One region of the Cytobacillus spartinae genome, then DNA from elsewhere that is predicted to be linked to it. Evidence: a T-box and tRNA genes for the amino acid it is inferred to sense, from the RefSeq annotation. Region 1 holds a T-box; the other holds one or more tRNA genes.
What was found. The T-box of region 1 lies ahead of glyQ (glycine--tRNA ligase subunit alpha). A T-box ahead of a tRNA ligase gene usually reads a tRNA of that ligase, here a tRNA-Gly.
Positions count from the first base shown of each region.

Region 2: it encodes a tRNA-Gly, which carries the amino acid that the T-box ahead of glyQ (glycine--tRNA ligase subunit alpha) is inferred to sense. The anticodon was not compared.

Region 1 is NZ_JBIACK010000014.1:32,881-37,328, forward strand. Features, by position in the region: gene glyS (glycine--tRNA ligase subunit beta) at 1-1,130, opposite strand, end outside; gene glyQ (glycine--tRNA ligase subunit alpha) at 1,123-2,013, opposite strand; T-box leader at 2,171-2,344, opposite strand; gene recO (DNA repair protein RecO) at 2,389-3,144, opposite strand; gene ACFYKX_RS21720 (YqzL family protein) at 3,176-3,319, opposite strand; gene era (GTPase Era) at 3,473-4,396, opposite strand; gene ACFYKX_RS21730 (cytidine deaminase) at 4,389-4,448, opposite strand, start outside.
Region 2 is NZ_JBIACK010000002.1:967-5,414, reverse strand. Features, by position in the region: gene ACFYKX_RS06005 (hypothetical protein) at 151-273, shown strand; gene ACFYKX_RS06000 (hypothetical protein) at 317-1,246, opposite strand; gene ACFYKX_RS05995 (response regulator) at 1,239-1,634, opposite strand; gene ACFYKX_RS05990 (DUF4395 domain-containing protein) at 1,811-2,245, opposite strand; tRNA gene ACFYKX_RS05985 (tRNA-Asn) at 2,596-2,670, opposite strand; tRNA gene ACFYKX_RS05980 (tRNA-Ile) at 2,725-2,801, opposite strand; tRNA gene ACFYKX_RS05975 (tRNA-Gly) at 2,815-2,888, opposite strand; tRNA gene ACFYKX_RS05970 (tRNA-Cys) at 2,905-2,978, opposite strand; tRNA gene ACFYKX_RS05965 (tRNA-Gln) at 2,984-3,058, opposite strand; tRNA gene ACFYKX_RS05960 (tRNA-His) at 3,063-3,138, opposite strand; tRNA gene ACFYKX_RS05955 (tRNA-Trp) at 3,152-3,225, opposite strand; tRNA gene ACFYKX_RS05950 (tRNA-Tyr) at 3,274-3,357, opposite strand; tRNA gene ACFYKX_RS05945 (tRNA-Phe) at 3,369-3,441, opposite strand; tRNA gene ACFYKX_RS05940 (tRNA-Asp) at 3,581-3,656, opposite strand; tRNA gene ACFYKX_RS05935 (tRNA-Met) at 3,673-3,749, opposite strand; tRNA gene ACFYKX_RS05930 (tRNA-Ser) at 3,929-4,021, opposite strand; tRNA gene ACFYKX_RS05925 (tRNA-Met) at 4,043-4,116, opposite strand; tRNA gene ACFYKX_RS05920 (tRNA-Ala) at 4,154-4,229, opposite strand; tRNA gene ACFYKX_RS05915 (tRNA-Pro) at 4,243-4,319, opposite strand; tRNA gene ACFYKX_RS05910 (tRNA-Arg) at 4,329-4,405, opposite strand; tRNA gene ACFYKX_RS05905 (tRNA-Leu) at 4,424-4,448, opposite strand, start outside.

The DNA.
Region 1 (4,448 bases):
GAAAGCATATCAGTTAGTTCATTTGTTAATTTTCGGACACGAGCTACCTTTTCAGCAAGAGTGCCAATCTCTTCATGATAGACAATACTCCCCAGTTTGTTTAATGCATCATTAATTGAAAGTTTATGATCTTCCTTATAGAAAAATGCAGCATCAGATAGTCTTGCTCTTAGCACTTTTTCATTCCCTTTTGCTACCCTATCTAAATGAAGGTGATCGCCGTTTCTAATTGTAACGAAGAAAGGTTGAAGCTCACCATTTTTTGATTTTACCGGAAAGTATCGTTGATGCTCCTTCATAGAGGTAATTAGTACTTCCTCCGGTAATTCTAAAAATTCTCCTTCAAATTTTCCAAATAAGGCAGTTGGATACTCAACAAGATTATTTACTTCCTCTAGTAAAGTTTCGTCTATTGGAATAACCCAATTGTTCTCTTCTTCTAATTTCTGAATTTGAGAAACAATTGCTTCTTTACGTTTCACCCCGTCAACGATTACATGCTGCCCTAAGAGTGCAGTTTCGTACTCTGCTGGAGAAGCAATCTCAATTCTCTCTCCTAAGAAACGATGACCTAAACTCCAATTGCTTGTGTTTACTCCTACAATATCAAAAGGAACTACTTCATCTCCAAATAGAGCAACCAACCATTTTATTGGTCTAATATATTTTAAGTCATGACTTGCCCATCTCATATTTTTCGGGAAGTTTAAACCTGTAATAATTTGTTTCAATTCTCCCAGTAGTTCTTTTGTTTCTAGTCCTTTAACAAACTTATTTACATGGACATATTCGACACCCTTGATTTCTTTATAGTAAATATCTTCTACAGTCGCACCTTGCCCTCTAGCAAAACCAATAGCTGCTTTTGTCCACTCACCATTTGCATCTTGAGCAATTTTTTTAGCCGGACCTTTCGCTTCTTCATGAATATCTTGCTGTGAAACATCTACATCTTTTACAAATACAGCTAACCTTCGAGGAGTAGAGAAAGCTTGAACTTCACCATAGCCAATTTGTTTCGACTCTAACCATGATTTAATTTTTTCTGATAGCTGGTTCATAGAATTCGTAACGAATCTAGCGGGCATTTCTTCTAATCCAATTTCTAATAGTAAATCTTTCTTATTCATGGCTATTCTCCTCCTCTGTCATTAAAATTGGGAATCCAAGTTTCTCACGTTCTTCATAGAATGTTTTTGCTATTTTTCTTGCTAGGTTACGACAACGACCGATGTAACCGGTACGCTCTGTGACAGATATGGAACCTCTTGCATCAAGAATATTGAACACATGAGAGCACTTTAGCACGTAATCATACGCAGGGTGAACAAGACCTTCATCCATTTGTCGATGTGCTTCTTTTTCATAAATGTTAAAAAGATTAAACAACATATCAGGATCAGATGTTTCAAACGTATATTTTGAATGCTCATATTCTGGTTGAAAGAAGATATCTTTGACCGTGAACCCCTTCGTCCATTCAAGCTCAAATACATTTTCCTTATCTTGAATGTACGAAGCTAGTCTTTCAATTCCATATGTGATTTCAACAGAAACAGGCTTGCACTCTAACCCACCAACTTGTTGGAAGTAAGTAAACTGTGTAATTTCCATCCCATCTAGCCATACTTCCCATCCTAATCCTGCGCAACCAAGGGAAGGATTTTCCCAGTTGTCCTCTACAAATCGAATATCATGCTCTAGAGGGTTAATTCCTAGTGCACGAAGGGAATCCAAATAAAGTTCTTGGATATTATCAGGGGAAGGCTTCATAATAACTTGAAATTGATGATGCTGATATAAGCGGTTAGGATTCTCTCCATACCGTCCATCAGCAGGGCGACGTGAAGGCTCCACATACGCTACATTCCAAGGTTCAGGACCAATTGCTCTTAAAAATGTGTAAGGGCTCATTGTACCTGCCCCCTTCTCCACATCATATGCTTGCATTAAAATACATCCTTGATCTGACCAATGCTTTTGTAAAGTTAAAATCATATCTTGAATATTCATAGCCTTACTTCCTTTCAATTTAAGTAACTCATTTTTAAATTTCTTATAAGGGGTGTTGCCTTCCACTCCGTCAACTTTCTCAAAAAACTTTAATAACCAGCCTGTAGCATAGTTCTCGAGAAAAACAAAAAAACTCCCATCCCTATGCTCTAATTAGCATAGGGACGAGAGTTACCCGCGGTTCCACCCTATTTGCTGCTTTAAACGCAGCCACCTTAAATGGTATCTTTGCTCCGGACTGCCTTCCTTAATGCTCTATTTCCTAGCTCACACCAACCTAGGATCGCTTTTATAGAGGAGACTAAGTACTACTTTCCTTCAACGCAATATTAATTTAATTTGAATCATAGCCGAAACAAATTAGAAAGTCAATAATCATTCACGTAAATTTCCCAATTGATTGATTTGATTAAGAAATTTCTTTGTCTTCAGGTGAAGCCCTGAATATTCATCATAATAAGCGTTAATTACTTTTTTCAGTTCAGCTTTAGTTTCCTCTTTAACAGAGATATTTCCTAATCTACTTAAGTCGAAGTAATAAAAAACACGAAGAAGCTTTAACGCTGCTGGTGAAATTTTAAAATGATATGGGTCCTTCTCTAAGCAACGATGACATAGAAGACCACCTTCTCTAATTGAAAAGGCGAACTGACCATCTGTACTTTTACAAATTGAACACTCATTTAAAATAGGATAGAGTCCTATTGTATTTAACATTTTCATTTCAAAAATATTAACCAAAATCTCAGGGTCATAACCCTCATTTATATAATTCAATGTCTGATGAAGCAATTCAAATAAATAAGGATTTGGCTTTTTTTCATCTAAACTCTTATCTGTTAGATCAATAACATAACTACCATAAGCAGTTAGAAAAATATCTTCTTTAATAGATCTCATGGAAGATATCATCTCACCCTGCTGTAAACTTCCTAGTCCACTACTTGTTTGAATTAAAAAATTGCCGTATGTAAAAAGTTGGGTGACAGCAGCCAACCTACTATTAGGCTTCTTAGCTCCTTTTGCCATCACTCCAACCTTCCCAAATTCACGCGTATATAAAGTAACAATCTTATTTGTTTCACCATAATGATTGGTTCGAATGACGATGCCTTCACATTTTTGAAGCATCTTTGGTCACCATCCCTGTCAAGTGACAAACCTATGAGATGGGAAAATCAACCTCTGCTAGCTCTTCATCATAGTCTCCGGGTATTTCTTGATTCTCCTTTTCTAACTCCTTAAAGAGAAGATAAGTGTCAATATTACCTGTTTCTTTAAACACCTTCCAGGTAAAATCTAACATCAAAAACCCCACCTTTCAATTTTTAACTAGCAATACCTATCCCAAATCCTTACCTTTATCATAGCCCTGTCCTTCCAAAATCATGAGACGAAAATATTGTAAATCGAAAGCATGCATAAAATAAAAATCCTCTTAATACTTTAAAAAGGGAAATTAATATTCGTCTTCTCTAAAGCCAAAATCCCTTAGTTGCGTCATTTTATTGCGCCAATCTTTTTGTACCTTAACCCATAATTCTAAAAAGACTTTTGAACCTAATAGATTTTCAATATCGATACGTGCCCTTTTTCCAATTTCCTTTAACATGCCGCCTTGCTTTCCGATGATGATTCCTTTTTGAGAGTCTCGCTCAACAATGACGGTTGCCATAACATGGATTACATCTTTGTCTTCTAAACGTTCCATCTTTTCAATCACGACCGCGAGCGAATGAGGAATCTCTTCTCTTGTTAAATGCAAGGCCTTTTCGCGAATTAACTCTGAAACGATAAATCTTTCTGGGTGATCTGTCACTTGATCTGCCGGATAGTATTGAGGCCCTTCCGGTATATATTTCTTGATCGTTTCTAATAAATTTTCAACGTTATTGCCTTCCAGTGCAGAGATTGGAATAACTTCTGCAAAATCATATTTCTCTTTATATGAATCAATAAGTGGTAGTAGTTTATCAGGGTGAAGTTGGTCTATTTTATTTATAACAAGAAAGATGGGTGTTTTTACGGTTTGAAATTTTTCTAGAATAAATTCTTCCCCGCGACCATACCCTTCCTCTGCATTAACCATGAATAGAATTAAATCAACTTCTTTTAGAGTATTTTGAGCCACTTTCATCATAAAGTCCCCAAGCTTATGCTTAGGTTTATGAATCCCTGGTGTATCTATAAAGACTAGTTGAGCATCATCTGTTGTTAAAACACCTTGCACTTTATTCCGAGTTGTTTGTGGCTTATCACTCATTATGGCAATTTTTTGGCCAATAACACGGTTAAGGAAAGTCGATTTCCCTACGTTCGGGCGTCCAATAATTGATATAAAACCTGATTTATGGCTTTGTTTGTTTGCATCTTCTCTATTCATGTAAATCCTCCGGTGAAAAAGCTCCAGGTAATAATTCTTCTACTGTTAGTTC
Region 2 (4,448 bases), on a different contig from region 1:
GTAGATCTTAGAATTAGAATTTATTTATTAAAGGACCCCCATAACCAAAAAATGAGAAACGAATAATGTATTAACAACTGAAAAACTAAGGTTTAAAGTTTCGCTTTTCTTAGAAAAGGGAATATAATAGGACGAATAGGAGGAAAACTTATGAGATTAATAAGAACGGACATAGATGAATTATTAGAAGCGACAAATGAACTGGTGGAAGAGGATTTTAAGATGTCTACAATCGAGATTGATCATTTATTAGAAATGACTCAAGATTGGTAAATAAAAAAGGCTACCCAAACATTATGAGTAACCTTTTAACTATTTATACTAATTGTTGATTGCTTTCTTTTAATTGAATTTGTACGTTTTCTGGCTCCTCAGATAATAGTAAATGGAAAGTTCCTTTAGAAATACTAACTGTTACTAGGAAATCAGCGTTAACTCCTTTGGTGCTAACTTCATTCACAACTGACTGTGGCTTCATATTTAGTTCAATGCCTTTATTAGACATATTCACTAAGAATATCCCATTATGCAAATTTAAAAATTCACTTACGGAAGCCTGTGCAAGCTCATCTACAACTGCAAGATCTTCTTCTGCATATTTTGAAGCGATATAAAGGAACACGTCCTCATTTGCCGCTACTCCTGTATAAAGCGGCGAGTCTCCAGTAATTTCTTGATACACATACCAATCTGATAGGTGACCATCATTCATTCCTGAAAATTCCAAATAGACTTGATCATCAACAAATCTTATTAGATTCTTAGCGAAAAGTGATAAGTATTCTTTATAGAAGTCTTTACTAGTCGAAGCTTTTCCATCAAGCAGCGTTTCAACCAGTGCATCAATATCTCCACTCTTAATAGCCTCAAACTTATCATCCGTAAGACTGTAATCCTTTTTATAATCATTTAAAGCTTTTGAAAAAGCATCAATGGTCATATATTCACGATCTACCAAGGCTTGAGCCAACAGCAAGTGATTCTGTTTTTGAGAAGATAACATGTCGTCTACTTGATCATTTGTTAGATAGCCTAGTTCAACTGCAATCTCTCCAAATCGCTTATCCACCTGTTTTTGTTTTTCATGTACTTCGTCTACTTGAACTGCTGTCATATATCCTTCATCGACTGCTATTACTCCAAATTTAACGTGTACCGATTGTTGAAACTCTAATGCATCCGTTAACTGCTCCTTCGTAATTAGCCCACGGTTTAAAAGATAGTGACCGAAGTATTGACTAAACATTGATCCTTCCCTCCTTATCCTCCACTAGAACCTTCTCAATTAAGTATGTAATGGCCTCAAGAGAAATAGGTTTTTGGATAAAGTCATAAGCACCCTTTTCTAATGCTTTTTTTAAATGATCCTTTGTACCAGCAGAAGAAGCCATTACCACTTTTATGTCACGATTGAATTCTTTAATCTCGCCTAAAGCTTCAATCCCATCCTTATCCGGCATAACTATATCCATAAATACCAGATCAGGATTATGTGTCTTTGCCATCTCGACAGCAACTACACCATTCTCAGCTTCTAAAATATCGTTACATTTACACTTTTCCAGTATGCTTCTAAATTTTTTGCGTATTAAGACTGAGTCATCACAAATTAACACTTTTAAATTGTTTTCCACATCTGTCATCTCCTTAGTCAAAGCTACTTAGTAATTTCTACATGAATATTAAAGAATCCTTTACCTCTCATTGAAAAGATAATACTTTTTGACTATTTTTTGAACAATCAGGAGGTAATTCATCCTAGAACTATAACAAAAAACGTCAGTCTAATTTGATAGACTGACGTAGGAGTTTAGGATTCATTTCTTAACTTCTTACGGTAATTGTATTGGATCCATTTGTACCTAACAAAGCAGCCAACGCAAAAACCAAGGATTGCGATCAATGCTGCTAATGCAACCATCGCTGTAAAAATAAATCCTACAACCTGAAAACCGGATAGATAACTAATGAAACCTAAAGATAACAACATTACGGAGATGTATTGATTAAATCTTTGTTGTGCGAAATCTTCTTGAGGATAAGATGATGCAGGCTTCTTAAAAAAACGTTTAGCTATATTCATTAGCGGATTTTTATTAAAAATTAAACTGGATAATCCCGTAACTAAAGGTAGTAGCAAGATATAATGATTTTCTACTATCCATGTTGATAATACACTTATAACAATAAACCATTGATTTGTAGTCACTAGCGGTTTTGGGATTGAAGAAGTTCTTTGTTGCAATTAAAGCCCACCTTACTTATACGAATGTACCAAACCTTTATGCTTTTAATATGTACAGAAAATGATTTGTTATATTTGTATAAGATTAATTAAGAGATGGAAAAATGATAAGAGTATGAATATAAGGAGACCGCTAAATTGAGGATAATAGGAATATGTAGAAAATGTAATGGAGACGGCTTTGTAAGAAAAAATATCTTCTTTAAAAAAGAATGCCCAGTTTGTTCCGGTTCAGGAAAATTCGCACGTTCTTTACAAGAATATAAGGGATTATAAAAGGCCATGTCAAGTTTGAGACATAGCCTTTTTTGGCATAAAAAAAAGCCGGTTGGCCGGATATATGTATGTTTTGGCTCCGCAGGTAGGATTCGAACCTACGACCGCTCGGTTAACAGCCGAGTGCTCTACCACTGAGCTACTGCGGAATAATATAATAATATTATATACAATTTAATGAATATCATTTAATTATTTTTATATGGTGGGCCTAAATGGACTCGAACCATCGACCTCACGCTTATCAGGCGTGCGCTCTAACCAGCTGAGCTATAGGCCCATATATAATAAAATGGAGCGGGTGATGGGAATCGAACCCACGACATCAGCTTGGAAGGCTGAGGTTTTACCATTAAACTACACCCGCAGGTATAAAACTTTATTGGAGGCGGCACCCGGATTTGAACCGGGGATAAAGGTGTTGCAGACCTGTGCCTTACCACTTGGCTATGCCGCCTTTATTGGCTGGGCTAGCTGGATTCGAACCAACGCATGTCGCAGTCAAAGTGCGATGCCTTACCGCTTGGCTATAGCCCATTTATGGGGCGACTGATGGGAATCGAACCCACGAATGTCGGAACCACAATCCGATGCGTTAACCACTTCGCCACAATCGCCATAACAGTCACTTGGCAGGGGTAGTAGGAATCGAACCCACACCAAAGGTTTTGGAGACCTTCGTTCTACCTTTAAACTATACCCCTACATTAACTTATATACAATTAAAAAGCTATTTACCCAATAATACTAAATGGTGGAGGGGGACGGATTCGAACCGCCGAACCCTAAGGAGCGGATTTACAGTCCGCCGCGTTTAGCCACTTCGCTACCCCTCCAAATAAAAAGGTGGCTCAGGACGGAATCGAACCGCCGACACAAGGATTTTCAGTCCTTTGCTCTACCAACTGAGCTACTGAGCCATATATTATAATTCTTTCATATTTAAATCTAACGTCGTCCTTCGTCCCGATTTAACAATCGGTACGCTGGATGTGAAACCAGAGTAGCATACTCATCGTGCTCTACCAACTGAGCTACTGAGCCGTATATTATAATTAATGGCGGTCCCGACGGGAATCGAACCCGCGATCTCCTGCGTGACAGGCAGGCATGTTAACCGCTACACCACGGGACCAACATTTTTAATAAATTGGTTGCGGGGACAGGATTTGAACCTGCGACCTTCGGGTTATGAGCCCGACGAGCTACCAGACTGCTCCACCCCGCGATAATAGAATATATATAGTTATCCAACATGCTTTTTGTAAGCATAAGTTTCTACGGAATGACCGCCCCGATTTCAGTAAGTACATTCAAGAATTAACTCAATCGGTGCGCTGAAGTTTAATCGAAGAAGTAATATCGATCGTGCTCCACCCCGCGATAATAGTAAGGAATAGATAAAAATGGAGGAGGTAGAGGGATTCGAACCCCCGCGCGGTTTGACCCGCCTGTCGGTTTTCAAGACCGATCCCTTCAGCCAGACTTGGGTATACCTCCAAAGGATGTTTAATTATTAAGTAGCGGCGGAGGGAGTCGAACCCACGACCTCACGGGTATGAACCGTACGCTCTAGCCAGCTGAGCTACACCGCCAAAATATTAGTAGTATTTCTATCTTATGGAATAAAAATGGTGGAGCCTAGCGGGATCGAACCGCTGACCTCCTGCGTGCAAGGCAGGCGCTCTCCCAGCTGAGCTAAGGCCCCAATGTTATAAGAATGGTCGGGAAGACAGGATTCGAACCTGCGACCCCTTGGTCCCAAACCAAGTGCTCTACCAAGCTGAGCTACTCCCCGCAAAATATATGGCGCGCCCGAAAGGAGTCGAACCCATAACCTTCTGATCCGTAGTCAGACGCTCTATCCAATTGAGCTACGGGCGCATATTATTAGTTTAAAAGTGGTGCCGAGGACCGGAATCGAACC